Regions from separate parts of the Leptolyngbya sp. NIES-2104 genome, predicted to be linked through region 2. Evidence: predicted binding sites of a transcription regulator. Region 2 holds the regulator's gene; each other region holds the start of a gene.
What was found. Region 2 encodes NtcA, which controls nitrogen genes in cyanobacteria. Its sites were predicted from a motif close to TTTGTANNNNNNNNTACAAA; they were not measured.

Region 1 (7,467 bases), 1.4 Mb from region 2:
CGATCGACCAATGATAGTTCCAGTATTGTTATGGAGTAATCGCTATGCTGTCGAATGTACTTGCTGCTGCGTTTCAACTACCGCCATCGGGTGAATTGTGGAACTGGCAAGGCACACCCTTTATCGTCGGTGCTTGCTTGCTCGTATTGTTAATCGGTTCGCGCACTATCAAATATCCTCATACCGGTGCAAGAATGCCGCTGCCGTTCTCGAAATCGCTGTTTAACAACATTAGTGTTGCAGGATTCCTAGCTTGCATGAGCTTCGGTCACATTCTCGGCTTCTTGCTGACTCTGGGATTTGCAAACACTGCACTCCGATAGTTCAAGTCTCTGCACAGTAGGGACAAGATTCGCCAGGGTGATAGTGCGATGAAGCTTGATCAGTTTGAGAAAGCGGATATCCACAGGCTTGACACATTTCATAAGAGCCATCATTCAAACCGTGAGTAACCGCGACTCGCTGATCAAACACAAAACATTCACCCTGCCATAAACTTGCTTCGGGTGGTACTTCTTCTAAATATTTGAGAATGCCACCTTCTAAGTGATAGACTTCCTCAAATCCCTGAGAAAGCATGTAGGACGAAGCTTTTTCACAGCGAATTCCACCCGTACAAAACATCGCTACTTTCTTGTGCTGAGTCGGATCAAGCTCGGATTGTACATAGTCGGGGAACTGTCGAAATGAAGCAGTTTTCGGATCGATCGCACCTTTAAAACTCCCGATCGAGACTTCAAACTGATTCCGCACATCAATCACCGTTACGTCTGGATCAGAAAGAATCTCATTCCAATCCTGCGGTTTCACATAAGTTCCAACTTGCCGAGTCGGATCAACTTCTGGACAGCCCAGCGTGACGATTTCCTTTTTCAGCTTGACTTTGATGCGATCGAATGTGCGCAAGTCTGTTTCCGATTCCTTCACGCTCAAATCTGCAAATCGCGAATCTTGGCGTAAATGATCTAGAACTGTGTCGATCGCGTCTCTTGATCCGGCAAGCGTTCCATTAATGCCTTCTTGCGCTAATAGAATCGTTCCTCTCAAATTCTGCGCCTGACAGAGTTCGAGAATCGGCGATCGCAATTCGACATGATCGGGCAGTGAAACAAATTTGTAAAACGTCGCAACCAACATAAGCCCCAAGAAATCCTGAATATTTAGTTTAGCGCCTAGAGTTTTCCGTGATTCGATCGACAATGATTGAAGCTGAATTTAAGAGACTCTCGCTTCTCATCTATGCTGCTCAAATCATTTCACCTTCTCGGATCTGCTGCTTTGATCGCGCTCATTGTAGGCTGTTCTTCTCAATCTCCAACTATTTCAACTTCTCCTACTCCGATCGTCTCCACCTCTCCCAGTACTCAGTCCCTACAATCGAGTCCTGAAGTACCACAAGCCACAGTTAAAAAAGATTCGCGCACTGTTGAGAAATGTGTGATTCGGATGGTGAAAGTGAATGACCCAGAATCGCCGCTAAACGTGCGATCGACTCCGAACGCTGACTCGAAAGAAAACATCGTAGGACAGCTAAAAAATGGCACATTCGTAGACGTGCAAGCTGAAGAAAATGGCTGGTTCAAAATCAGCGGCGAGACTCCGGGATGGATTGCTCGATCGAGAACCGAACATAGCTGCAATGAACGAGTTGAGCGGATTGAATTAGGGCAGGGTTCGATCGAAATTCGCGATCGCTTTATTGGTGGTGGAATTCACAGTTATCGCTTCAAATTCGACAAAGGACAGCGGATCACCGTGACGAGTTCTAGCGGGCAGCTTCCGCTGAGCCAAAGGCAACGCGGTTCGATCTTTCCGGTGATTATCGCGCCAGATGGAAAAGCGATCGTTGGCTCACCGGATCAGCCGAGTCCCTGGACAGGTGAACTACCTGAAACTGGAGAATACACGTTTCAGTTTGAATCGAACTTTAAAGGGTATGCGTATACGTTTTCGATCGATGCACGCTGAATCTTCTAACAATCCTGCAATCGCGTTAGAGCCACCACCAAACTATCGACAGAAGCGCGAACCGTCGAAGCAGAATTCCCAGAATTCACCAGGATACTAAATACGATCGGTGAATAGTTCCGAGGAGTCACATATCCCGACAGCGCCACCACGCCGGAAATCGTTCCAGTCTTTGCTGACACAATTCCTTGAGCCGGAGTGCCACGAAATCGGCTACTTAAGGTGCCACTCACTCCGCCGACCGGCAGCGATCTCCGAAAGGTTGCCGCATCCGGTCGCAGTGCCATCGCTTGCAAAGTTTGCACAAACGCTTCTGCACTCGCACGATTGCTCGAAGCCAGTCCCGAACCATCGACCATTCTGTATCGATTGGCGTTGACCCCCAACTCAGTGAGAATCGATCGCACTGCGGCAATTCCGCTCGTCGTCGTGTCTAAACTATTTGGGTCTTGCAGGCGACCTAATGTTTTTAACAACGCTTCTGCATACGCATTATCGCTATCCTGATTTGTGGAAAAAATCAGACTCGATAACGGCGGCGAAATCACAGAAGCAAGCTCCACTTCTCCCACAGGTGCAGGAGTCCGCTTCACCAGCGTTGAACTTTTCACTTGAATTCCTGCACTCGCTAATCGACTGCGAAACTCTCCAACAAAATTGTTGCCAGGATTAGAAATCGCATAAGAATAAGTGCTGTTCTGATTCAACATCAAACTATTAATCAGCGGCGCATAAGGCTCACCGCGATGCGTCGGATTCCAATTCGGATTAAATTCCGCACCTCGAAACGCCGTATCATCTCCGATCAGTTGATTGACTTGCCGAATTCCCCGCTGACGAAGTTGTTGTGTCAATGAATTCAACTGAGCATTTCCAAAGCTCGGATCACCCTGACCAATCACTCGCAGCGTCGCCAAATCAGGCGTATTGCTATTACCAAGTACAGGAGTCCGAATTTGATACTGTGCTCCCAATCGAACCAGAGCAGCAGCGGTGGTAAAAATCTTGTTGTTCGAGGCGGGCGCGAGTTGCGTAAACGGATTGCGGGAATAAAGATTGCGTCTAGTACCAGGGGCAGCTTGAGTCTGAACTAGCACACTCCAATTTGCAGGTAAACCATTCACAATCCGATCGAGACTATTTCCCAGTTGCGCTGGACAAACTCCACCATTGGTTGGGCGAGCAGGCGCGGGAGTGCGGGGCGGGAGCGGTGACGGCTGGGTGCGAGGGGGTAGGGGGAGCGGGGTTTGAGCGTAAACGGACAGTGATTGAAATGCCATCGACCAAGCCAGCGGAACCGAAATCAGCAGCGGAGCGAACTTCATAGAGACAATCCGGGTAACATTTCCAACGGCATTGACTGCAACACCGTGGAATTTGTTGCACGATCGAGCCGCAAAACACCCTGATCGATCGTGCAAGAAATCGCTGATTATTATACGCTCATCGATAGCATTTTCTGAATCGGACGTAACGCTGCAACGCGAGTCGATTCTGGCAATGTAATCTCAGGAGTTTTGTGCTTCATGGCGAGATACAGCTTTTCGAGCGTGTTCAGTCGCATGTGAGGACATTCATTGCAGGCACAGTTGTTGAGCGAGGGGGCTGGAATGAATTGCTTTTCTGGAGCGGCTTTCTGCATTTGGTGAATGATGCCGGGTTCCGTCACCACGATAAAAGAACGTCGATCGCTCTTCTGACAGTATTTCAACAATGCGGTCGTTGAACCAATGTAATCGGCATGACGTAGAACAGCTTCCTCACATTCTGGGTGAGCAATCACTTCGGCTTCAGGGTGCTGAATTTTGAGCTGCACCATCTTCTTTTCGGAAAAGGTTTCGTGTACGATACAACTTCCCTGCCACAGCACCATTTCGCGTCCGGTTTGTTCCATCACGTATCTACCGAGATTGCGATCGGGCGCGAAGATAATCGGCTGATCTGCCGGAATTTGATTCACGATTTTGACCGCATTAGCGCTGGTGCAAATAATGTCACTCATCGCCTTGATATCTGCGGTGCAATTTATGTAAGAAATTACCAAATGGTCTGGGTATTTCGCCTTAAATCGGGCAAATTCATCGGGCGGGCAGCTATCCGCAAGTGAACATCCAGCATTGAGATCGGGCAGCAAAACGAGTTTATCTGGGTTAAGAATTTTCGCGGTTTCTGCCATGAAATGCACTCCAGCGAAAACAATCACATCCGCGTTCGTTTCGGCGGCTTGTTGCGACAAACCTAGCGAATCTCCTAGATAATCTGCGACATCCTGAATATCCGGATCTTGGTAGTAGTGTGCTAGAACTACCGCATTGAGTTCGCGTTTGAGATCCGCGATCGCACTAAATAAGTCGCGTGGCAGTGCAGGTTTTGTCGGAGCAGCAGTGGTAAACATAGCGCGATCGATTCAGTAGAGAGTTTCAATAATTATAGTCTAAACTACCAAAAACAAAAGCGCTGTTTTAGATGGATTTACCAAGATTGCAAAAAAGGAAGCGCAACGTTGCGCTTCCTGATTGATTTGGATTGAATGGGTGTTAGAGGATGTTTGAAAAGTGTCGTTCATTTCAGGGCGGGCGGCAATCGAAGCGAAGGAACTATTTATACTTTTCAAACACCCTCTTAGAGCGAAAACGGTTCTGGTAATCCCATTTCAGGAATACGATCGAGTTCAATCCGATACGTGCCATAGAAACCCGTTCCGATCACATCAAATTCCCATCCGCCCTCAACTGAGTTCATCGGCATCGCATTGTGCAGCGGATCATCGCTCATAAACTCTTCGCTGTTATACAAATACAATTGCAGCGAAGGTTGCAACACCGCACGAATATAGTATTGTTTTGCGAACACGATGTTATCTGAGAAGCCTACACCAAAAGCATCTCGCTCACCGATGTAGAATTCGAGGCGCATGACAAAATCAGACTTTGATAAACTCGCGCCCGTGTTGAGATAGCCTTCCCAAATTAGCTTCTGATCGTCTGCCCAAGGAAACGCTAAATTCTCATCGCTAAAGTCTCCGGTGCGGAACGGACCGTAACAGTTTTCAGCTTCTTTACTTTGGTGGAATAGTTCAAAATCTACTCCGCGAGGTTTCACCGAAACACCAAAGAAAAATTCACTTTTGCCGAAGAAGTCGAAGCCGCGTTTGATTTGCGCCCGGACTTGTCTCAATCGCGTTCTGACATCGCCGTAAAAGAAGCGAGTCGTAATCTCATACGATTCACGGGATGAGACGATCGAGTCAAATCCGCCATGTGATTTGTTAATGAAAGTCCGGGGTGCGCCATCGATTTGAGCACAAGCCTGTTTCACTAAACCATCACTGCGGTTGAAGTTTAGACCGAGTTCGCCCTCGATCGGGGAAATTCGATTTAGAAAAGATGCGGTTTGATTGCGATATGCCCGGTAGTTCGTGCCCACCACACACAGTAAGCGATCAACTGGAAAATGCTGCGAGAAATTCACCGCTGAAGCTGGATTGTTCGGGTCGGCTTGGTTTTGTGGATTGAAATGCTCCAGTTCATTCGTAGACTCGATCGGTAACCAACGCAACTCTCGTAAAAGTTGGAAAGATACCCCTTTGTGCGGTGTTCCTAAAGTGACGATTTTATTGATTGCTTCATCGGCAGCAGTCGCGCTGCGTTTTGGGTAAGTTTTCTGAATTGCCTCACGCACGACTAGACCCCCCATCGAATGCGCGATGATGTTGACTTTGGGTTTATCACCTTGAGACTTGAAAGCGCAGAGCGTCCGAATAAAATCGATTAAACGGACTAAGGCTTCACCGTAGATTGGGAAAGTACGATCGCATAAATCGTAATAGCGAAAGACCCATAAACTTTTCCAGGGATTGTCTGATTTGAGGAAATGCAGCGCCATTGCAGGATCGATGATCACTCGACCGCTGAAAAAGCTTTGGTCAAACTCTTTTAGTTCATCAGGAATCACAGGCGGATTTGCCATCTGGTTTGGATAATACCCCACGACATTCGTCGCATCGTTGTATCGCCAATCCGACTTCATGAAGCGCAGAATCATCCCTTCATAAATATAGTTTTCACCGCGCTTTTGCGGGTATACACTGCCATCATTAAATCCTTGATAAGTTAATCGCCGCTCATCAGCACTGTCCCCCGACGCAAATCCACGAATCAAGATAATCGGTAAGGCTTGACGCGTTGGGGCAGACCACATCAAATCAGACATAAAACGCACCTGTGAATCTCTTTGAAATACGGGCAGAAACTTTTGATAGTTATCCCTTATCTTGTGAATTTCGCACCGCTCGGTCAGATCGATCTACAGAGGTAAATTAAGCGTTACGGATTTTCATTGGACACCTTTACACATCGATCGATCCGCTTCATCGAGTGCAGAATTCGTCGATAAATAATCGGATAGCCAACGACAAGCCGCGATCGTGGGATTCGTTTGCAGAACTTGCTCCAGATTCCAGAGAATCACCGTATGATCGCGACTCGCAGATGCCAATAGTTCACCATCCGGACTAAATGCCACACTGCGAACGCCGTCTGTATGACCGCTCAAGGTCGTGATTAATCTGCCATCCGCTGTCCAAAGCTTGATCGTTTTATCTAAACTCGCTGAGGCAAATTGCGATCCGTCCGGACTAAAGGCAATCGCGTAAATTTGTTCTAGATGTCCGCTGAGAGTGTTGATCAGCGTACCGTCGAATCTCCAGAGTTTAATTGTGCGATCGAGGCTTCCCGTCACAATCATTGAATCAGAAACCGCGATCGCCCGAACTTCTCCCCGATGTCCCACTAGAGAAGCGATGTATTTTCCATCACTCGCCCGCCAAAGTTTCACGCCTCCATCCAAACTCGATGAGACAATCCATTGACCATTGCGACTAAAAACCACTTTCTGAATCGGAGCTTCATGAGCAGACCACGATCGTACAAGTTCGCCTTGTTTATTCCAAATCCGCAATTGTTTATCTTGTCCGCCAGTGACGATCGTCGATCCATCTGGATGATAGGCAAGGCTCGCAATTGCACTCCCTGATTCATCTCTTAGCGGTTGCATCGGAGTGCCATCCAGCTTCCAGCGTTGAACAATGCCGCTGGCTCCCGTCGTCGCAATCTCCTTTCCATCCGGGCTAAATTTCGCATCAAATTTCCAATCACGATCGCTCTTGAAGTCCCGCACAAAATTTCCGCCCTCTGCCCAGAGTTTGATCGATCGATCTTTACTCGCAGACACAAGCCATTGACCATCTGGACTAAAAGCGACTTGATTCACATCGCTCGTATGTCCCTCTAGCCGAATCATCCAATCGTTGTTTAATCGCCAAAGTCTGGCGGTCTTATCGGCGCTTCCGGTGGCAATCAGTTGCCCATTTTGGTTAAGTGCGACTGCCCAAGGTGTGTTTTGATGTCCTTGGAGCGATCGTAGTAAGGTTCCATCTCGTCGCCAAAGTTTCAGCGCTTTGTCATATCCTACAGTGGCAATCATCGTTCCCGTTGGACT
Region 2 (7,467 bases):
CATCCGATTAGAAGCATTCAAACAAATCGGCTTATTTCGTCCTTATCTCACCACAGGCGGCGATGCGGATATTTGCTGGCGAATCCTGCGTGAAACAGCTTGGAAATTACAATTTGCCGAAAGCGCGATCGTGCGTCACCGTCATCGAACCACGTTAGCGGAACTCCAAAGCCAGTGGCGCAGATATGGACGCTCAAACCGCTATTTGCACGAACTTCACGGTGTCGATTTGATGCGAGAACCGAATTTTTCTGAGTATCGATATCGCCTGATGCGCTGGATGCTAAAAGAATTACCGATCGCTTCTCTCAAACTCCTCGCAGGCAAAGCGAATCTTGTTGACCTAATCAACACACCGATCGGACTACTCTGTCTCCAAGCGCGTACCGAAGGACAACGACAGGCAAAACTTTCCGACGAAGCTCGCACGATCGAATCTCTTCCAATTCCTGCATCCCAATCCTAACCGCACAAAATTCGCTAAATTTGAATAAATGCGTTACTAGGATCGAATTATGCCGGAGCAACTCTTATTAGTCGATGACGAACCTGGACTCCGGGAAGCGGTACAAGCCTATCTCGAAGACAGCGGTTACACCGTTCACACTGCCACCAATGGGCGCGAAGGTTGGGAAGCCTTACAGCGAGTCCAGCCGGATTTGGTGATCACCGATGTGATGATGCCCCAGGTGAGCGGCTATGAATTTCTCAAGCAGCTTCGAGACGATGCCCGCTTCAAAACGTTACCTGTGATTTTCTTGACCGCTCGTGGCATGAAAAGCGATCGCATTCAAGGCTACGATGCGGGCTGTGATGCTTACTTACCGAAACCGTTTGATCCGGATGAACTCGTTGCGATCGTCACTCGCCTGCTCAAACAACGTGCCGATCTCAAGTCCACTAGCAGCGATGAAAATGTGAACCTGGCTGATCTGTCTCGCCAAATTGCTGCAATTCAAGCCGAATTGAAGGGACGAGGCGCGATCGTCCAAACTCCGGCTCCGATGAAACTCGATTTCACGCCGAGAGAACAGAGCGTTTTAGATCTCGTCGTTGATGGCTTGATGAACAAAGAAATCGCCCGTCGTCTCGATACCAGTGTTCGCAACGTCGAGAAATACGTCAGCCGCCTGTTCAGCAAAACCGGAACCAATAGCCGTACGGAACTCGTTCGATTCGCGCTCGAACATGGACTGACTACTCCGGATCAGCAGCGTCAAACCGGATCGTAATTGCAGTTCTGGGAGTTCGATCGACTCCTAAACTGGCATTCAATTGCTGCACCAGCGAATTGATGATCTGAAATCCTAACGTTTGAGGCGCGTTTAGATCAAAATTCGCTGGAAATCGATCGCCCGTATCGCTGACCGTGAGCGTAATTTGCGAATTCTCAACGCGCAGCAGGATTGAAACTTCGCCGCCTCGGTTTGCCAGTCCGTGTCGCAACGCATTCGAGATCAGTTCATTCAAAATTAGTCCGACCGGAACAACTCGATTTGAAGCGAGTTCAATCTCGCCGCTGATCGCCGTTCTGAGCGTGATTTGATTCGGCTCGATCGCGTAAGTTTGAATCAACATGGGCACCAAACTCTGCACATATTCACCCAATCGAATTGAATGAGTACTGCTCGATTGTGAGAGTCGATCGTGCACTAGCGCGATCGAACTAATTCGGCTCTGATTACTCCGTAACAGCGCCTGAACATCCGTATCTTGCGTTCTCATCACCTGCAAATCGAGCAAGCTCGTCACAATCTGCAAATTGTTCTTAATTCGGTGATGAATCTCACGCAGTAGAGTTTCCTTCTCACGCACCGAAGCTCGTAATTGCTCGATCGTCGAACTCGATTCCGCCTGTTGAATCATCGATCGTGCCGTCTGCAAGACATCGATCGCAGACTGTAGCTCTTGCTGAATCTCAGTCTGGATTGGGGAACTCACGCTAGACTGTGCCAAGAGACGATCGCGAATTGAGGCAAGACGTTGCCGAATTGCTTCCACCTGCTGGGCGAACCCGCCATTATTCGTACTAGAAATCATAGTCTCAGGAACTCAACCAAAATCAGCCGATATGCCGCTGTGAGGACGATTGAGAGAGGGCGACATCAATTCGTCCCGCAGAGTGCTGCAAGAATGCGCCGCGCCGAATTACGGCTAAGTCACAGGAACACTACCACAGGCGGGAACTCATTTAAAAATGCATCTAGGGGGGATTGGTTATATACCCTATCATCGAATGCGGTGTCGCATAAATGCCACTTGTGCCAGTTTTGCCAATGTGACTGATGAATGACATCAGGTATACTCAATACCCTGAGTGTTGAATACTGAAACGATTTTTTAAGCAGTACATTACATTAGATATAGTCCCGTGACATGGCAGTAACGTTTGAGGCGCTTTATGACTGCTGATCTTGCTTCGAGTTCGACTGAAACCTTACCCGCCGCGCAGGATGCGGTAGCGCTACGACAGGTTTTCGCTTCACTGACGGCTGAAAGTTGCCCGCTCACCTACAATTTCCATATGCACACAACGCACTCGGACGGGCAGCTACACCCCGAAGCGTTAGCGCAACAAGCGATCGATTTATCGCTCAAAGGATTCGCAATCACGGATCACCATCAGATCAGCGGATACCGTACCGCACAGAGCTACATGCAGGCGCAATCCGGGACAGATTTACCGCATCTCTGGACGGGCACTGAAATTACATCTCGACTGCTCGAAACTGAGGTGCACATTCTAGGATTTGCGTTTGACCCAGATCATTGTGCGATCGCGTCTTATCTTCAAGGGTCGGCTCCTCAAGGCGATCGTGCTCAGGCAGCGCGAGTGATTCGAGCAATTCATCAAGCAGGCGGGCTTGCGGTGTTGGCGCATCCGGCTCGATATCGTCGATCGGCGAATGAGTTGATTCCAGCCGCTGCGATGGTCGGAATTGATGGGGTGGAAACGTTTTACGCCTACAACAATCCGAAGCCCTGGATGCCCAGCCCGAAAGAAACGACGCGGGTGACAGAGTTAAAGACAGAGCTTGGATTGCTCAGTTCTTGTGGAACCGATACGCATGGCATGAGCTTGTTACAGCGGCTTTAGAGGGTGTTTGAAAAGTATAAAAAGTCTTTTCGCTCTCGTTTGCCTCCCGCCCTGAAATGAATTTCGGGCTAACCGACGAAAGTCTACTGAAGTAGACTGGGAGCCAGTTTCAGTCTCTTAGTCCTTTTCAAAGAACTTTCGCCGATTAGCCCGAAATTCTATTTCAGGGCGGGACGTTGCGACAAACAAGAACTTTTCAAACGTCCTCTTAAGGAGTTCGATCGAGGGGCGATCGATTCTGAGCAACAGCGATGATCGTCTTTTCGATTCGGTTCTGTCGTGTCTCAGATCGTTTCGCGCTCTCGATCCAATAGAGAATCACTTTCTTTGTCGAGTTGCTGAACGCCTCGAAATTTTGTTGTACGATCGCATTTTTTCCCAACGCTTCGATCAAATCTGGCGGTAAGATTAGCGCCTCGATCGCATCTAAAGAAGTCCAAGATCCATCGAGTTTTGCCGCTTCAATTTTTTTACTCCCCGCTTCGGTCATTAAGCCCTGTTCGATTAATTCGTCGATGTATTGCTTGTTCAATTTTGACCAAACACTTTTGGGTTTTCGAGGTGTAAAAATCTGCATATAGCGATCGTCATCGAGCGATTTCGCCTTACTGTCGATCCAGCCAAAACAAAGCGCTTCCTTTACAGCTTCAGGATATCGGACGCTCGGCTTACTGCTTTTCACTTTGTAGTAAATTAGCCAAATTCCGATCGCAGTTTCATGATTTTGTTGCAGCCAATTTCGCCAAGTGGCGCGGTCGATCACTTCTATTTTTTCTAGCTGGTCTTCAAATCTGGGCATGGTTGAAAATGCTGACTTTCTTACTTAGGAGAATTAACAATTCCTTAAGGGTTGCGTCTACATCCTGGTGGCTTTCACGGTATGATGTGTGGAAATTATTGCAGTTCTCAAAAAGAAGACCTCAATATTACTGAAAATAGCGCACCTGAACTCAGAAAATTTACGGAGATTTTCAAAATCAGAGCAAAAATGTAGCGCAGTGTACAAAAACCATTTGAGGACTCAGTTTTAGTGGTCTAAAGTCATCGATTGTTCACAAAGTGCACATCGCGTTACTGACTCGGTAAACTGCTCCAGTTTCACTCGATACGATAAGGAAAGAAATGGTAGTGACCAAGGATAGACCGCTCGCAACAATGTTTCGTCAGATCGGGGGAGGTGCGTATCCTCCTGTTATTGAGACGTTTGAACGCGGTAAGACAATCTTTTTTCCGGGTGATCCAGCGGAACGAGTCTATTTTCTCGTTAAGGGTGCGGTCAAACTCTCACGGGTCTACGAAGCAGGCGAAGAAATTACAGTAGCGCTGTTAAGAGAAAATAGCGTGTTCGGGGTGTTATCGCTGATTACCGGACAGCGTGCCGATCGCTTTTATCACGCGGTCGCATTTACCCCGGTTGAATTGCTTTCAGTGCCGATCGAACAAGTCGAAAAAGCTCTGAAAGAAAACCCAGAACTTTCGATGTTAATGCTCAAAGGCTTATCATCGCGGATTCTTCAGACCGAGATGATGATTGAAACCTTGGCACACCGAGACATGGGATCACGCCTGGTGAGTTTTCTTTTGATTCTGTGTCGTGATTTTGGTGTGCCGACGCAAGAAGGAATCATGATCGATTTGAAACTGTCGCATCAAGCGATCGCAGAAGCGATCGGATCAACTCGTGTAACGGTTACTCGATTATTGGGTGATTTGCGGCAAGACAAAATGATTTCGATTCACAAGAAAAAGATCACCGTTCACAATCCTGTAACGCTGAGTCAACAATTCACCTAATTCGCTTAAAATTCTTTCCTGAAGGACGCGCCCGAAGTTTAGAGGGAACAGGCATAATGAAAGGCGGGTCTAGAATTGCCTCAGACCGTTTTGGGTGGGGGATGACTTGGGAGTAGTATGTCCGATGTCGGGCTGATTTTAATTCTGGTGGTGCTGGTGTTGGGGGGAGCGATCGCGACAATTGGCGATCGTTTAGGAACCCGTGTGGGAAAAGCCCGCCTCAGTTTGTTCAATCTCCGCCCTAAGCAAACCGCTGTCGTCGTCACGATCTTAACCGGAACGCTAATTTCTGCTTCGACGCTGGGCGTGTTGCTGCTGGCGAGTAAGACCTTCCGGGAAATGCTGCTGAACTTCGGACGGATTCAGTCGGAATTGCGCGATCGAGGACGCGATTTAGAAAAAGTGTCGGCTGATTTGAAAGCGACTGATGCCCAGAAAGCTCAGGTCGAGAAGCAACTGACAGAAGCGCGATCGGAACGTGCTCAAGTCGAAGAACAGCTCAAACGAATTAATGCCAATTTGCAGACCTCGATTGATCGGCAACGGGAAACCAATGCTCAACTGCGAACGACGGAAGCTCAGCGCGATGCAACTCGTCGTCAATTAGAGACGGTTTCGGGTCAAGCTGAGAAGCTGCGGACTGAAATCGCTCAACTGCAATCCGAACAAGACAAATTGATTGAACAGCGCGATCAGGTGAAGACCCAGATTGCAGCGCGAGATGAAGAAATTGCAGAGCGGACACGAGTGATCGAACAGCGCGATCGCGAAATTAGTGAACGCGATCGCGTGATTGCAGAACGTGGAGAAAATCTGAAACGATTGGAATCACAACGTGCCGCGCTGACTGAGGCGCTCCAGCAATTCGGGCGAGATGTGCAACTGGTTCGGAGCGGTGATTTAGCGATCTATCGCACACAAGTCTTATCTTCTGCGGTTGTGCGTGTGGTCGAACCCGGAGGCGCAAGAGCAGCGGTTGATCAACTGTTACAGTATGCGAATCGGGCGGCAATTCAATCGCTACAACCGGGGCGAAATGATCAAGTTGTCCAAATTCCGATCGCAGAAGTGGAAGGCTTGATTCGGCAGATTAGTGACGGTCAGGATTATCTGGTTCGTGTGCAAGCCCGCGCCAACTATGTGAAGGGCGAAAATAGCGCGGTGTTTGTTTATGTCAATGCGGTTCCGAATCGGGTGGTATTTCTCGAAGGAGATACGATCGCATCGCAAACGATTGATCCGTCGAAACTCTCGTCTCAGGACTTTCAGAAATCGATTCAGGACTTGTTCGCGGCTTCTAATTCCCGCGCTCGTGTCGCTGGGGTTTTAAACGACAACATCGAAATCGAGAAGCTGTTAACGCTTGGACCTTTTATTGAACAGTTGCGACGTTATCCGACTGCGATCGAGATTAGGGCGGTCGCATCACAAGTGACTTACACAGCAGGACCTCTAAAAATAGAATTAGTGGCGGTGCAGAACGGGCAAGTGATTTTAAGAGCATCCAGTTAACGAACTTTTTTGAGAGTAGAGGCGCATCATGGCGGAACAGCCAGTGATTTTGGGATTTGATCCAGGGCGGCAAAAGTGCGGTTTAGCGGTGATGGGGGTCGATCGAAGACTTTACTACCATGAAGTGATCAGTGCAGAGGGAGCGATTCCGACGATCGAATCCTTGCGCGATCGCTTTCCAGTTTCGCTATTAGTGATGGGCGATCAGACTTCTTCAAAAGAATGGAAACGGCGACTAGCTGAGGAATTAACCGATTTGCGTGTGGTAACGGTCGATGAGCGCAATAGTTCATTAGAGGCACGCGATCGTTTTTGGCAAATGTATCCTCCAAAGGGGTTCAGCCGTTTGATTCCTGAAGGAATGCGATCGCCCCCCAGACCGATCGATGATATTGTGGCGATTTTGTTAATTGAGCGATATCTAGAACGCTTGGTGAGTTAAGTTTATCGATCAATCTGTCCTATCTAGAGCGGTGTTAGTTCTAGGATAGAGTTCGCGCATTCAGAGGCGAACCATGAACGTTTTAGAGCGGGTGGAATGGTTGCGGCAACAGACAGCATTTTCAGGCTTGTCACCGATCGCATTAACCGCGATCGCGCAACAGATTCAAGAACAATCAACTCAAGCCAATCGGCGCATCGGACTCGAAGACACCCAGCCTGAAGCGCTCTACATTCTGCATGAGGGTCATTTAGAGAGCTATCGCACCAGTAAAACCACGATCGCAAACGTGACGAGCTTAATTCCGGGTGCGATCGTTTATCTCAAAGAACTTTTGCTAGACCGGGTGGCAGAAGAAACGACGAATACACTGAATGATTGTGTGATTTGGACGATTCCAAGGACTGAATTTTTAGCGATCGCGCAACAGTTCCCAGAAATTGCTCAGAGCGTGTCTCAACAGCTTGCCGCCCAATTAGAGCAAGTGGCTTCTGAACTCGCGTATGAGCGAGAAAGACAGATTGCACTGCGATCGTATCTCGTGCCAAAAGTGAAGCGCGGCATTGTTGGAACCAGCCGTTATGCGGTTCGATTGCGCCAAGACATTAAAAAGGCATCGAGC
Region 3 (7,467 bases), 920 kb from region 2:
CTTTATTGAGTCAGGTCAGTTCTGATCGAGTGCGATCGTATGCCGCGATCGACATTGCTAAACTACTGAGCACAGAAAATCCTCAACAAACCGAGTCATTGTTAAAGGAAGCCATTCGATCGGCTCAAGCTATTAAAGATCTTAGAGCCGAATCTTTTGCGGTCGGAGAACTCGGACGATTGTACAAACGCGATCGCAGTCCTGAAGCTGCCCTTCCTTTGATCAAACAGGCGATTACAACCGCCGATCAAGACCTCGAAGCTAAAGATAGTTTGTATCTTTGGGAATGGGAACTCGGACGAATTTTAGAAAGTCAGGGACAAACTCAAAACGCGATCGCAGCTTATGAACGATCGATTCGGACGCTAGAAATCATTAGAAGTGACATTCTCGAAGCCAATCGAGAGCTGCAATTCAACTTCCGCGATGAAATTGAACCGATCTATCGAAGTTTGATCACGCTGCGAGTCGGCTTAGAGAACATGAGCAAAAATTCAGTCAGTGATGCCCGCCTGAAACAAGCTCAACCGAATACATTATCTGACCCGAACAATATTGAAATTGTGCTACGGGTAATGGATTCGCTCAGACTGGCAGAACTGCAAAACTACTTCGGAAATGACTGTATTCTCGCGGCGGCGCGACCGACTGAAAATCTAAGTACAGATGCAACTGCAAAAGCGGTTCAAGTTGCCCTCAATACCGCTACCCAAGACGGTAAAACCGCAGTGATTAACCATATTGTGCTGAACAATGAACTGGTGATTATTCTCAACCTAAAAGGTAAGCCTTCTCAGACTCGATTCGTTCCGATCACATCGATCGAGTTAGCAGAATCGATTAATCAATTTCGGAATCAACTCCAAGACAATAGTCTCGCCCCGTTTGATCCAAAACGATCGAATGCCCAAAAGCTTTATCGATCCCTAATCGAACCCATTCGCCCTCTCATTCCAGACGGCGTTAAAACTCTGGTCTTTGCTCAGGATGGATTGCTCAGAAGTATGCCGATGGCAGCTTTGCACGATGGTAAAAAGTTTTTGATTCAGGACTATGCGATCGCAACAGTGCCGAGCTTATCGCTGGTCGATTTGTCTGTACCCAAAAATGAACCTCGATCGGCGCTGGCACTCCGCGCCAGTCAATCCGCAACAATCGAGGGCAAATTCTACCCGGAGCTACCTGCGACAAACCGAGAAACAGAAAGTATTCAACAACGATTGCCTGGAAGCCGAGTGCTTGCAGATTCAAACTTCACAAAAGCCAATCTGAAAAAGGCATTAAAAGAGCGCAGCTATTCGATTCTGCATTTAGCCACACATGGTCAGTTTGGGGCTGATCCGCAAGAAGACACGTTTTTGGTAACGGGTGGTCAAGAGCGCTTGACGCTGATTGAACTCGAAAAAATGCTGCGGGATCTCTCTGGTGAAGACAGTAAAATTGAGCTTTTAGCACTAACGGCTTGTCAAACAGCCGTGGGGGATGGTCGATCGATTCTAGGGCTTGCGGGTGCAGCGGTTCAATCCGGTGCAAAGAGCGCGTTAGCTTCGCTCTGGTTTATCTCTGATCAAGGCACTGCTAATCTAGTTGATTTGTTTTACGAGGGGCTGAGCGATCGTAAATTGAGCAAAGCCGAAGCCCTCCAAGCTGCACAAGTTCGTTTGATTGAACAAACAGAGAATCGACAGAACCAGCATCCGCGCCTGTGGTCTGCATTTGTCCTGGTGGGGAATTGGTTTTAACCTCAGTTCGACAAGTTTTTCCGCTCCGTTGTTTGCTCGCCCCAGAATGAAATTCGGGGCTAATCGTGCGAAGCCCACTAAAGGGGGCTAAAGACGCATGAAGTCAGGGCTTGCAGTCCTGAAGGGACTTCGCACTGTCAGCCCCGAATTCTATTTCGGGGCGAGCAAACAACGGAGCGAAAGAATTCATCGAGCTGACGTAGTTTTAAACGCGATCGCGCCTGTTGAAATCAATAGGTACATTTAACTTTCAGCAGTGAAATCACCGAAATCGATCGCGCTACCTAGTACTATCGTTAGAGTTAAAAATTTGGTATCAAGCATTACAAAAGATTGTTTCCAATCCCAACTAATCTGGCACCAAACTCATAAAAGGAGAGCGTCATGCCTGAGATTACTGCTCCCGCCCATCAAGCTGGCGACTTTTTTGTTGATTACGAAGAGAAAGTTTTTCCTGATGTCAAAGCGGAACCGGGCGAAAAAGCTCTGGTCACGTTTCACACGGTGGCGTTTGAAGGCTCGATCGGGTTTGTGAACCTATTGCAAGCAACTCGCCTCTTACGCAAAGGCTTTGAGACTTCAATTCTGCTTTATGGTCCTGGTGTAACCCTCGGTGTACAACGAGGCTTTCCAAAGCTAGGCGACTCCGCTTTTCCGGGGCATCAAAACTTTAATGATCAACTCAGCAAATTCATGTCTGAAGGTGGCAAAGTCTATGCTTGCCGATTTGCACTCCAAGCCCTGTACGGACATGGTGAACCGTCACTTACTCCCGGCATTCGCCCGATCAATCCGCTGGATGTGCTGGACTTAGTGTTGATGCACCGCAAAGATGGCGCGTTTATCCTCGATACTTGGACGCTCTAAACCACAATGACAGATGCCAAAATCGTTCGAGCAGCAGCGGTTCAACTCAGTCCCGTACTGTTTAGCCGCAATGGAACCACCGAGAAAGTTCTAACTGCGATCGCGTCTGCCGCAAAGGAAGGCGCACAGTTAGTCGTCTTTCCCGAAACGGTGATTCCGTACTATCCTTACTTTTCTTTTGTTCAGCCTCCGGTGCTGATGGGTAAGGAGCATATGCGATTGTACGAAGAAGCCGTGACGGTTCCGAGTCCGGTTACAGATGCAATCAGTCGGGCTGCTCGATCGTATGGCGTTGTTGTCGTGGTGGGTGTAAATGAGCGGGACAATGGATCGCTCTATAACACTCAGCTTGTGTATGATGCCGATGGAACTCTGTTGCTAAAACGCCGTAAAATCACGCCAACCTACCATGAGCGAATGGTTTGGGGGCAAGGAGATGGTGCGGGGTTAAAAGCGATCGAGACGGCTGCCGGAACGCTCGGAGCTTTAGCCTGTTGGGAGCACTACAATCCGCTTGCTCGATTTGCACTGATGGCACAACACGAACAAATTCATTGTTCACAGTTTCCAGGTTCGATGGTCGGTCAGATTTTTACTGATCAAATCGAAGTCACGATTCGCCATCATGCTTTAGAAGCAGGTTGTTTTGTGGTGAATGCGACAGGTTGGCTCTCTCCAGAACAAGTCACACAAATTACGCCCGATGAGAAGCTTCAGAAAGTACTAAGTGGAGGTTGCAACACTGCTATCATCTCGCCTGAAGGCAATCATCTTTGTACACCGATTACCGAAGGGGAAGGAATTGCGATCGCGGATCTCGATTTTTCTTTAATCACAAAACGCAAGCGCATGATGGATTCGGTAGGGCACTATTCCCGCCCGGATCTGTTACATTTGCAGGCAAATTTCGAGCCGCAAACGGTGCTTAAAGAAGATCTAGAAGTGCGATCGCCAGAACAGATATCGATGCTCATTTCTGATCCTTAACATGAATAAACAACAGCTAATCGCGGATCTACAATCCCAAGGGTTAAAACTGATTGATCCGGACATTGGCGCAACGGGACGAAAAGGAGGCGCAGGACCGTCAGATCACAAAGCAATCACGATCGATGGAACAACAGTCATGGTTCCCGTCTTTAACTCACCCGCTGCTACTTCACCGTATGGCATTGATCAGACCGCACAGGTTCTGGAACTGTACGGAGAGCCAATCACGCCGATTAGCTTTCCACAGCAACCTAATTTCTACAATCTAAAGACCGCTGAGGGTGTGCCTTACTGGAAAATTGCGCTGCTTCATAGCCGCGACGTGTTAGCAACTACGGTTTTACAAACCTGTATGCGCTACAGCGATTCGGAAACAGCTTGTCAATTTTGCGCGATCGGACAATCGCTTTCGGCTGGAAAAACGATCGCCCGAAAAACGCCTGCTCAACTCGCAGAAGTGGCGGAAGCGGCAGTGCGATTAGATAGTGTTAAACATATGGTGATGACCACCGGAACACCGAATATCAGCGATCGAGGTGCAGCATATCTCACAGAATGTGCAGCCGCGATTAAAGCGAAAGTTAATTTACCGATTCAGGCGCAGTGCGAACCGCCAGACGATTTTGCATGGTTCGATCGCATGAAATCGTCAGGAGTTGATAGCTTAGGAATGCACTTAGAAGCAGCAGATCCGATTGTTCGCTCAAAGATTATGCCAGGAAAAGCTTCGGTGCCGTTGGACTACTACTACCGGGCATTTGAAGCTTCGGTAAAAGTATTTGGTTGGGGTCAGGTGAGTACTTATTTGCTGGCAGGGCTAGGAGACAGTTTAGAAACGCTAGTGGAAATGTGCGATCGCTTAATTAATTTAGGCGTATATCCATTCGTCGTGCCGTTTGTGCCGATTATGGGAACACCGCTTGAAGGGCATCCCGCACCCAAAGCAGATTTTATGTTTTCACTGTATGAACAAGTAGGAGAACTATTAAAGCGATCGAACTTATCTTCGACAGAAATTAAGGCAGGTTGCGGAAAGTGTGGAGCCTGTTCAGCGTTGTCAAATTTTGAATCGTAATCTATGTCCTATCAGTTCAAATTAGCAAAGTCTCAGGCGGAAATTGAGGCTTATTTTGAGTTACGTCGATCGATTTTTACCGAAGAACAACAGCTATTTCAAGATGATGTCGATGAACTCGATGACATTGCTTATCCGATCATTGCTCTGCATGAATCGAACATTGTTGGCGTGGTGAGAATCTATGAGATTGAACCGAGAGTTTGGTATGGCGGACGATTAGGAACTCATGCCGACTATCGTAAAGGTTGGCAGATTGGTAAAGGATTGATCTACAAAGCGGTCACAACTGCGAGTACTTGGGGATGCGATCGCTTTCTTGCAACAGTTCAACTTCAAAACGTCCGATTCTTTCAGCGACTGCATTGGGAATCTCAGGAAGAATTAATCATCTGCGATCGACCGCATCACTTGATGGAAGCTGATTTGAACTTTTACCCACCAGGAACCGAACCACGCCCAGTGTTACAGATCAAAGAGGCATCGTAATGTTACCGGAACTGGCTGAGCAGCTTCAGCGATCGCTAAGTCTACTCCAAAAACAAGACATTCAAACTGCTGCGGAGGCGTTGAAACGGAAGACAGGCGTAAAACTCGGTGATGATTGTGCAGCAATTCCTGATCGAGATGGCTATCTATTGTTCGCGGCTGAAGGAATGATGCCACAGTTCGTAGAAGAAGATCCGTGGTTCGCAGGATGGTCTGCGATCATGGTGAATGTAAGTGATATCTATGCAATGGGAGGAACCCCGATCGCGGTTGTCGATACACTTTGGAGCAAATCTGTTGAAGAGGTTGACCCACTTTGGGCAGGCATGAAAGCTGCATCTAGCACCTACAATGTTCCGATCGTGGGAGGACACACGAATTGCCATAGTTCCTACACTGCGCTTTCGGTGGCAATTTTAGGACGATCGAAGCATCTGATCACGAGCTTTGATGCTCAGCCTGGAGATGTATTGTTAGTTGCAACTGACTTTCGCGGAGAAGCTCACCCGAAGTATCCCTTCTGGAATGCCGCAACGAAAGCTGATCCGATTCAATTACGATCGAATTTATCTATCTTACCGATTCTTGCAGCAGCAGGATTGTGCAATGCAGGCAAGGATATTAGCAACGGCGGCATTGTTGGAACATTGTTGATGTTACTAGAAGCGTCAAACTGTGGGGCAGTTTTGGATCTCGATCGTGTTCCTTGTCCGCCTGGTTTAGCACTCGATCGATGGTTAGTTAGCTTTCCGAGCTATGGTTTCTTGCTCAGCGTCTTTCCGGATAATGCAAAGATGGTTCAGGCGCATTTTCGGCAGCAAGATTTAGTGTGTGAGATTGTCGGAACAATTGAGATGGGATCGAAATTAGTTTTGCGATCGCAAGAAACATCGATCGACTTTTGGGACTTGTCTGAGCGAAAACTGACAGGATTCTCAAAATGAAAATCGCGCTCCTCACCTACTCAACCAAGCCGCGAGGCAGCGTCATTCATACCCTGGAACTTGCAAACGCACTCCATCATTTAGATCATTCTGTAACTGTATTTGCACTTGATAAAGATGGAACAGGCTTCGATTACCCGCTCTCTTGTGAAGCTCAATTCATTCCTGCAAAACCTGCTTCAGGTGAGATCGATAAACTAATCTATCAGCGCATTCAGGAATTTGTCAGCTATCTGGAACAATCGCAGCAATCTTATGATTGTTACCATGCTCAGGACTGTCTCGCCGCAAATGCTCTTCTAACGTTGTTCAAGCAAGGGAAAATTCCGCACTTTGTCCGAACGGTTCATCACATTGACGACTACAGCAGCATCTATCTTCAACAGTGCCAAGATCGATCGATTCGTGAAGCTTCTCTTTGTTTGTGTGTCAGCGATCGCGTTCAATCCGAACTCCAACAGCATTATCAAATTAATGCTCCCCGTGTGATCAATGGCGTGAATCTAAACCGATTTTCACCAAACGGCGCATCATTAAAATTTGACGGCTCACCTATCTATCTCACCATCGGCGGCATCGAACCCCGTAAGAACTCTATCCGATTGTTACAAGCCTTCAATCAAGTTCGTGTTCAGTTTCCAAAGGCTCGATTGATCATTGCAGGTGGCGCAACCTTGTTCGATTATCAATCGTACCGGGATGAATTTTTCGCGATCGCTCAATCCTTAAACCTAGAAAATGCAATAATCTTAACAGGTGTTCTCTCAGATGCTGAACTTTCCGCCCTGTATCGAAGTGCAGATGCGTTTGTCTTTCCATCAGTCAAAGAAGGCTGGGGCTTAGTGATTCTTGAAGCGATCGCAAGCGGATTGCCTGTGATTACTTCTAATCAAGCTCCGTTTACTGAGTTTTTGAACGATCGACAAGCGCTTTTAGTTGATCCGTACTCAGTAGATGCGATCGCTCAATCGATGTGTTCCGTGTTTCAATCTGCCGATTCGCTCCGGTTGCAAAGTCAGTCGATTCTTTCTCAATACAGTTGGGAAACTTCCGCCAAACAACATATTCACTACTATCAAACCTTGCTTTATGCCTGAAATCCGTTTTCAAATTCGTTGGTCTGATGGCACTCAAGACTCGTGCTATTCACCCTCATTGATTGTCAAAGAATACTTCAGCCCGAACACTGATTATGAGCTAGAAGACTTTGTTACGCGATCGCGAACTGCATTGAAAATCGCTAGCGATCGCGTTGAAGCAAAATACGGTAGACCCTGCGGACTCGCACTGGGTCAACTTCAAGACATCGAGGAGAAATCAAAACAATATGTTCACCTCCCAGATCCCAAAGTGCGGGTGA
Region 4 (7,467 bases), 190 kb from region 2:
CAACCAATTCCAACAATCCGCTGACGATCGGTAAGTGAGTCACAAAGCCAATGATTCCAAACACAATATTCAGCGCGAATAAAGCAGCGAGAATTGCACCGAGAATGTACACGATCGGCTTATATTCTTGCCAGAACGTCGAAACGTACTTCATTGGATCGTTAAAGAAATCGTCGATCTGAGCGCGATCGCGTTCCCAAGCTGCCAATCGACGCGCTTCAATGATTTGTTGCTCAGTCGCATCAATCGTTGAGTTTGATTGCAGGTCAATTTGAGTGGTCATAGTAGTGTCCTCTAAGATTTACGACAGCGATCGAACCAAGCTTGATAAGTCTCTTGGTGCTTCGAGTCCTTCAAAGTAATTTCGATACGGATTTCAGCACAGTTATGATCGGGAGTTCTCGCGATCGCATCGAGCAAATCACGCGCCACGTTAGGAGAATGGAACTCACCCGAAACATCTGCCTTGTGTCCGTTCGCGATCGTGCCGTTCGGATAGCGCTCACCAATGTCGAGTTCTGCGATTCGTTCGTAACCCGGTTCAACTCGTTCCACGATCAGCTTTTCTCGCCGCACTGGAACTTCGATCATTCGAGTTTCGATCTCTTTGCGAACGACGATTTCACCAACTTTGCGTTTCTGCGATCGCACAACTAAACGCTCTTCTAGAAGCTGGATTGCTTCTTCGGGAGTCAGTACTTCAGAGGTCAGGGTTTCATCAAGTGGGGTCATAGTGGCAATGAAGGATGAAGAGAAGGATGAAATCAATCTTTCACCCTTCTGATGTACTGAGAATTAGAGCTTTCTTTCTACGACGGGGCTACCATCGACATCGAGATCCAGCTCTTCACGACGGATTTGATCTTCTGCGGTGACGACATCGCGATCGACGACTTTCTTCACCCGCACTTCTTCGCGCACGAACGCTTCTTTCTGAATGTCCGCTACTTCTTCGTAGACTTCCACTCGTGCAACTTCGCCATCATGGAAATCTGCTTCACCCACCGCTACAGGCATTCCACCCGTGACCGGAGTGCGTTCAATCACGACACGCTCTTTCTCGATCGGCACAGAGACACGAGCAGTGTCGGTTTCGATGTGCTTACCGATCGCGACTTCACCTGTTTTCTGGCGGGTCTTGCTGGCGATTAAGCGCTCTTGATAAAGGCGCAGGCTTTGATCATGGTCAAACCCATAGAGATCCGGATCGCGATCGTATCCGTAGCTAGTGCGGTCGTAGCTCATTTCAGGAGCAGCGACACCCGTTGCAGCGGGACGATACACGCCGCGAACTTGCTCTTCGTGCTCGTAATCCACTAAATGATCCGGGTTGTATTCCGGGAGTTGTTCGACTTGAGTTTTGGTGAGGCTATTTGCATAAACTCGACGATCAGCGTAATTAATGCGACCTTGTGCGATCGGCATCAATACTTTCTTGCCGAGAATCCACAGTCCGGTATTGACAACGAGATAGCGGAATGAACCATTATCATCGACTAAAACATCATCGACTGAGCCGATTTTCTCGTCACCTGAGTAGAAATCAAATCCAATGACATCATTGTTATCGAAATGAGTGCGATAGTCAGGATCAAAGTCCTTAATCTTATGAAGAGCCATAGTAGTTATTTCATGTGTACTCACGAATAACTTTCACGATAAAGAGGTTAATTCTTTGCTACATCAGCCTTTTGGAACGGTCGTAGCAAATCAAAAGCAATAGTTTTCAGACTGTCTTAAGAAATAGACTGTGCGAGAATAAATCAAAGCGATCGCAGGATGACTTATGACGCAAGTTTTATCGAAAAATCTCGATCAACGGATTGTCATTCCGGGAACCTGGGAGCACTTCAAGCTGATTCAGAAAGGATTTGAAGAAGCTCCAGGAGCGAGACTGGCTTACTACAAAGGAACGATCGAGATCATTATGCCTGGGGAAAATCACGAATACTTTTCACACATCGTTGGTTATCTACTGACGACCTTTCTGCTGGGCTTGGGAATTGAATTCAAACCAACTGGGGCAAAAGACCAGGAAAAACCAGGAGAAGTCTCTGCTCAAGCTGATCAATCTTATTGTCTTGGTAACTTTAAGCCGATTCCTGACTTATCGATCGAAGTCGTTTTTACCAGCGGCGGTGAGAAGAAACTGGCACGGTATCGCGCTCTTGGTGTTCCTGAAGTGTGGTTTTGGCAAGATGGTGTCTTGAAACTTCATCATCTACGCGAGAACGAATATCAGCGGATTAGTCGTAGTGAACTACCCGGACTTGATCAACTCGATATCAATCTGCTTCAACGCTGCATTCTGATTGCTGAAACCGATTTTGCTCAGGCAGTTCGAGTATTTCAGGAATTGATCTAGAAGTGCCATTCTCGAAGCGCGATCGCAATTCCGCGCCCTAGTTCAGATTCTTCTGGCTCAATCTGCGCTAATCGCTTCAAATGTTGCTCAGCGTCTAGTGTTTTCAGGGCTGAAATCGCATGAAGTCGCACACCGTCATCGGTATCGGCTAACAATGCAACGAGCGCATTGATCGCATCAGGATCGCCCAACTGACCGAGAGAAAGCGCGATCGCTTGTCGAATCCCAACCGATTCAAGCTTCGGCAGTCCATTCAATAAAATCTGTGTGGCTTGAGGTTTCAACTCAACTGAATCAATTCGCCCCAAAGTTTGAACGATTTCGAGTTGCACCATTTCAGGCAGCGAGAGTTGTAACAATGCAGTCTCTAAATAGTTCAAAGCTTCCGGTAACGCAATCCAACCGAGAGCACGAACTAGCTCGATCGCTAAATTTTCCGGCGTGTGTTGAGATTGTAGAACTTCATAGAGTGCAGTTGCGGCTTGCAAAGTTCCGAGTCTTCCCAGTGCGATCGCAGTTTGCCGACACACTTCTAAGTTCAAATCAAGCAACAACGGACGAAGCTGTCCGACCAAGTTTGAACGATCCGAACGAAATCCTAATCCCGTCACCGCTGCAAGTCTGACTTGAACGGCAACATCTTGCAGCGCTGCGATTAAAACAGTCGTAATGTCATCAGAATGGAAACTGCTGAGGGCTTCGATCGCGATCGCTCGAATCTGAACTTCTGGATCACGAATCACTTGCATCAAAAGCGGAACTGTTTCCGATCGTCGAATTTGACCCAATGCCTGAACTGCAAACAATCGGGTCGAATCTTCTTCTAACAATGTTTCGAGCACTGAGACAGCGGTTTTTCCCATGCTGGCTAACACCGAGACTGCCATTGAATTAAGGTCTTCACTCTGGGATGTTTTGAGCAATTCGATTAATGCTTCAATCACACGCGGATGGTTAAAGCTTCCCAGAATCCGAACAGCAAACCATTGAGCTTCAGGATCAGCTTCTTCGTCGTTTAGAAAATCGATCAAAGGCGCGATCGCGTCAATCCCAAAATTCGGAAACAGCTTTGCAATGTCCCATCGATCCTGAAAACTGCCCCACTCTAGAACCTGCATTGCCAAATCGAGCAGGATAGCAGTCGCGTTCGGATCAGAGAACAATTTTGACTGTTCTTCGCTGGTGAGAAGTTGCTGTAAATCCTGACTCAGCCGTCCCCAATCCTGAAGCGTTGCAGCAGTGTTTGCCTGTTCTAAAATCTCGAAATCACTCAGCTTTTGCACGATCGTCGCCCGTTGTTCGTTCTTGAAAATTACTTTGCCACAGAACTGAGCGATCGTGCGAACACAAATTGCAGTCAAAGCATCGATCAATTGCAATCTTTACATTGAAGCGGTAGAGAATTCCTCCCTACCGCCTAAAAAGCCCTACATCTTGCCGTTTTGCATCACTTGTTGAAGATGATGGCGGATTTCTTGAGCCGTTTGCATGTCCGCATCTCTTAACTTGCGAAATAGCTCAGCACAAGGCTGAGATTGTTGCTGTTCGGCATCTTGAATGTAGGTTTCGTATGCTTTTACTGCTTCTGCTTTATTTTGAAGAGCCGTTAGCAAGTCATATTCGAGGTTGCTGAGGGCGCGATCGTTCTGTGTTGCTGCTTGAGTCATGGTCAAATCTCCAGTAATTAGACTTCACTCAACGGTGGATCAATGTCGATCGACCTTCCTCTACCCAAATGGGCATTACCCTAATTTGACCTGAACATTCTGCCCATCCACCTGAACGGGATACGTCGTCAACGCCTTCGTTGCTGGAGCTTTTTGCACCGAGCCATCCACTCCATACGCCGCCCCATGACACGGACAGACGAACAATTTTCGCTCCGCATTCCAAGCCACTAAGCACCCCTGATGTGTACAAGTCGAATTCACGGCGATCAATGTTTTTGAATCAGCCGGATTGCGAATCACCAGAATTGGGGCAGGCGATTCCGTTTGCAAAACGCCTTTCGCATCCAAATCCGCGATCGTGCCCACCGTTTCGAGTCCAGTTGCACTCTTTTGCTGACCCGTACAAGCCGCAAGAAACGCAGTCAGTCCAGCCGGGATTCGACTCATGAGCCAACCCATAGAAGCCCACGATAAAAAGGTTCGACGGTGCATAGTGTTCTCCGATTGCTCTTTGTTCTAAGGTACGCGCTATCTACTATTTCTGGGGGTAGATGACGAAAGCGAATCGCGTCTATGCAGAAACGTCATATTACGAAATATTTTGTAACTATAGATACGAATTTACTCTGGAATCCCAATTACCTTTACTTCATCGGTCAGCGTTACACCGAATCACGGTTGCGAAAAGACCGCTTTTGTGTTCGCTCTGGAACACCTTTATCTATAGGCTCAACCCATGACAGACACCCTCACATCTGCGCCTACCCTGAATAAGTTTGAAAAACTCAAAGCAGAGAAAGATGGTCTTGCGGTGAAAGCAGAGTTAGAGCAGTTTGCTCGGCTCGGCTGGGAAGCAATGGATGAAACCGATCGCGATCATCGCTTGAAGTGGTTGGGCGTGTTCTTCCGTCCGGTCACTCCGGGGAAGTTCATGATGCGGATGCGGATTCCCAATGGAATTCTCACCAGTGGACAAACCCGCGTGCTAGGGGAAATCCTACAGCGTTACGGCGATGACGGCAATGGGGACATCACCACGCGCCAGAATATTCAACTGCGCGGGATTCGGATCGAAGATTTACCCGAAATTTTTCGCAAGTTTGATCAGGCTGGATTGACGAGCATCCAGTCTGGAATGGATAACGTTCGCAACATCACCGGATCGCCTGTCGCGGGCATTGATGCAGATGAGTTGATTGATACACGCGGACTGGTCAGAAAAGTGCAGGATATGATCACGAACAATGGTCGTGGCAATCCGAGCTTTAGCAATCTGCCGCGTAAGTTCAATATTGCGATCGCAGGTTGCCGCGATAATTCCGTTCATGCAGAAATCAACGACATCGCTTTCGTTCCAGCTTACAAAGATGGCACGTTAGGATTCAATGTTCTCGTCGGTGGCTTCTTTTCCGCAAAACGCTGTGATGCGGCGATTCCCTTAAATGCTTGGGTTGATCCGCGTGATGTGGTTGCCGTTTGCGAAGCTATCTTAACTGTATATCGCGATCTAGGATTGAGAGCCAATCGCCAAAAAGCCCGCTTGATGTGGCTAATTGATGAAATGGGCTTAGATCAATTCCGGGAAGCCGTTGAGAAACAGTTAGGCTATGCGTTCATTCCCGCTGCTCCGAAAGATGAAATTCTCTGGGACAAGCGCGATCACATCGGCATTCATGCTCAAAAGCAGCCCGGATTAAACTATGTCGGCTTACACGTTCCGGTTGGGCGAATGTTTGCTCAAGACTTGTTTGATTTGGCTCGAATTGCAGAAGTTTACGGCAGTGGCGAAGTTCGCTTTACCGTTGAACAAAATGTGATCATTCCGAATATTCCAGATTCGAGAGTTTCAGCACTGCTGAGAGAACCACTAGTTAAAAGATTCTCGATCGAGCCTCAAGCTCTTTCTCGCGCTTTAGTCTCTTGCACAGGTTCACAGTTTTGTAACTTTGCTCTGATTGAAACCAAGAATCGGGCAGTCGCGCTGATTCAAGAACTAGAGCAAGATTTGTACTGTCCGAAACCCGTTCGGATTCATTGGACAGGTTGCCCGAACTCTTGTGGACAGCCGCAAGTCGCAGACATCGGACTGATGGGCACGAAAGTTCGCAAGGACGGTCGCACCGTTGAAGGCGTTGACCTTTACATGGGCGGAAAAGTGGGCAAACACGCTGAACTTGGAACCTGTGTGAGAAAGAGCATTCCTTGTGAAGACCTCAAGCCGATTCTGAGCGAAATTTTGACCGAGCAGTTTGGAGCGCGTCCCTGGTCAGACGTGCCAGAGTCGATGCGTCCGGCTCAAGCTGCGTTGATTACCTTAGAGCGTCCCTTAGTTGAAACGCCGAACGGTAAATCGACCCTTCAAGAATTCGAGTATGTGCTGAGTCCGCAGCCCGTTGTAAAAACTGAACCTGTTGTTGCAGCGCCTGCTACTGTGAGTTTTGCTCAGTCTGGAAAAGAAGTGACCTGTACGCAGGCTGATTTCATTCTGGATGTCGCAGATCAAGCAGAAGTTGCGATCGATTCCTCTTGTCGATCGGGCACTTGCGGAAGCTGCAAATGCACATTACTCGAAGGCGAAGTCAGTTACGACGGTGATCCGGATGCCCTCGATGATCTCGATCGAGCTTCTGGAAAAATCCTCACCTGCATCGCTCGTCCCGTGGGTCGCATTGTGATCGATGCCTAACCCTTAAAGTTTGTTCGCTCCCACACCACAGCAACGGCTGTAGTTTCCCTTAACTCCCCAGTACATTTCCCAAAGGACGATTCAATGTCTAATCTCTCACGACGTAAGTTTCTCTTCACCGCTGGTGCAACCGCTGCTGGAGCAGTGGTGGTCAATGGTTGTAGCACTGGACTGAACAAAAGCGCTTCTAGTGGTTCCTCTCCCGCTGCGGCTCCCGCTGTGAATGTGAGTGCAGCTGATGCCCCCGAAACTACGACTGCCAAGCTTGGATTTATTGCACTGACCGATTCGGCTCCGTTGATCATTGCCTTAGAAAAAGGCTACTTTGCTAAGTACGGCATGAAAGATGTGTCCGTGACCAAGCAAACTTCTTGGGCAGTCGTGCGGGATAATTTGGAACTCGGTTCAGACCGGGGCGGAATTGATGGATCGCACATTCTTACCCCGATGCCTTACTTCATAAGCGCAGGTAAGATTACCAAAGGTAACACGCCTGTCCCGATGTACATCTTGGCGCGGTTGAACACGGATGGACAAGGTATCTCGATCTCGAACGACTATGCAGATTTGAAACTTGCAGTCGATAGCACGCCGCTGAAAGCAAAAATCGAAGAGTTGAAAAGTGGAGGCAAAAAGTTCAAAGCTGCGGTGACGTTCCCCGGTGGAAACCATGACTTGTTTATGCGCTACTGGTTATCGGCAGGTGGAATCAATCCTGAAACCGATGTCGATATCGTCGTCGTTCC

Region 1: the regulator NtcA is predicted to act here: its motif matches at 4,395-4,414, upstream of nadA (quinolinate synthase NadA).
Region 3: the regulator NtcA is predicted to act here: its motif matches at 2,053-2,072, upstream of NIES2104_RS15135 (MSMEG_0572/Sll0783 family nitrogen starvation response protein).
Region 4: the regulator NtcA is predicted to act here: its motif matches at 4,636-4,655, upstream of NIES2104_RS09770 (ferredoxin--nitrite reductase).

What each region holds. Positions count from the first base shown of each region.
Region 1 is NZ_BBWW01000001.1:3,661,311-3,668,777, reverse strand. It holds gene NIES2104_RS17390 (photosystem I reaction center subunit X) at 45-323, shown strand; gene NIES2104_RS17385 (rhodanese-related sulfurtransferase) at 325-1,137, opposite strand; gene NIES2104_RS17380 (SH3 domain-containing protein) at 1,240-1,968, shown strand; gene dacB (D-alanyl-D-alanine carboxypeptidase/D-alanyl-D-alanine-endopeptidase) at 1,974-3,293, opposite strand; gene nadA (quinolinate synthase NadA) at 3,404-4,363, opposite strand; gene NIES2104_RS17365 (hypothetical protein) at 4,591-6,180, opposite strand; gene NIES2104_RS17360 (AAA-like domain-containing protein) at 6,304-7,467, opposite strand, start outside.
Region 2 is NZ_BBWW01000001.1:2,288,766-2,296,232, reverse strand. It holds gene NIES2104_RS10580 (glycosyltransferase family 2 protein) at 1-466, shown strand, start outside; gene NIES2104_RS10575 (response regulator transcription factor) at 516-1,232, shown strand; gene NIES2104_RS10570 (sensor histidine kinase) at 1,198-2,040, opposite strand; gene NIES2104_RS10565 (PHP domain-containing protein) at 2,402-3,097, shown strand; gene NIES2104_RS10560 (YdeI family protein) at 3,306-3,896, opposite strand; gene ntcA (global nitrogen regulator NtcA) at 4,220-4,891, shown strand; gene NIES2104_RS10550 (DUF3084 domain-containing protein) at 5,009-6,403, shown strand; gene NIES2104_RS10545 (pre-16S rRNA-processing nuclease YqgF) at 6,432-6,845, shown strand; gene NIES2104_RS10540 (sigma 54-interacting transcriptional regulator) at 6,919-7,467, shown strand, end outside.
Region 3 is NZ_BBWW01000001.1:3,206,192-3,213,658, reverse strand. It holds gene NIES2104_RS15140 (CHAT domain-containing protein) at 1-1,742, shown strand, start outside; gene NIES2104_RS15135 (MSMEG_0572/Sll0783 family nitrogen starvation response protein) at 2,127-2,609, shown strand; gene NIES2104_RS15130 (Nit6803 family nitrilase) at 2,616-3,596, shown strand; gene NIES2104_RS15125 (MSMEG_0568 family radical SAM protein) at 3,598-4,674, shown strand; gene NIES2104_RS15120 (MSMEG_0567/Sll0786 family nitrogen starvation N-acetyltransferase) at 4,678-5,163, shown strand; gene NIES2104_RS15115 (sll0787 family AIR synthase-like protein) at 5,163-6,107, shown strand; gene NIES2104_RS15110 (MSMEG_0565 family glycosyltransferase) at 6,104-7,204, shown strand; gene NIES2104_RS15105 (MSMEG_0570 family nitrogen starvation response protein) at 7,197-7,467, shown strand, end outside.
Region 4 is NZ_BBWW01000001.1:2,103,015-2,110,481, forward strand. It holds gene NIES2104_RS09735 (CAAD domain-containing protein) at 1-283, opposite strand, end outside; gene NIES2104_RS09740 (DUF2382 domain-containing protein) at 295-732, opposite strand; gene NIES2104_RS09745 (DUF2382 domain-containing protein) at 796-1,620, opposite strand; gene NIES2104_RS09750 (Uma2 family endonuclease) at 1,787-2,365, shown strand; gene NIES2104_RS09755 (HEAT repeat domain-containing protein) at 2,362-3,744, opposite strand; gene NIES2104_RS09760 (hypothetical protein) at 3,793-4,032, opposite strand; gene NIES2104_RS09765 (ubiquinol-cytochrome c reductase iron-sulfur subunit) at 4,108-4,482, opposite strand; gene NIES2104_RS09770 (ferredoxin--nitrite reductase) at 4,772-6,721, shown strand; gene NIES2104_RS09775 (CmpA/NrtA family ABC transporter substrate-binding protein) at 6,806-7,467, shown strand, end outside.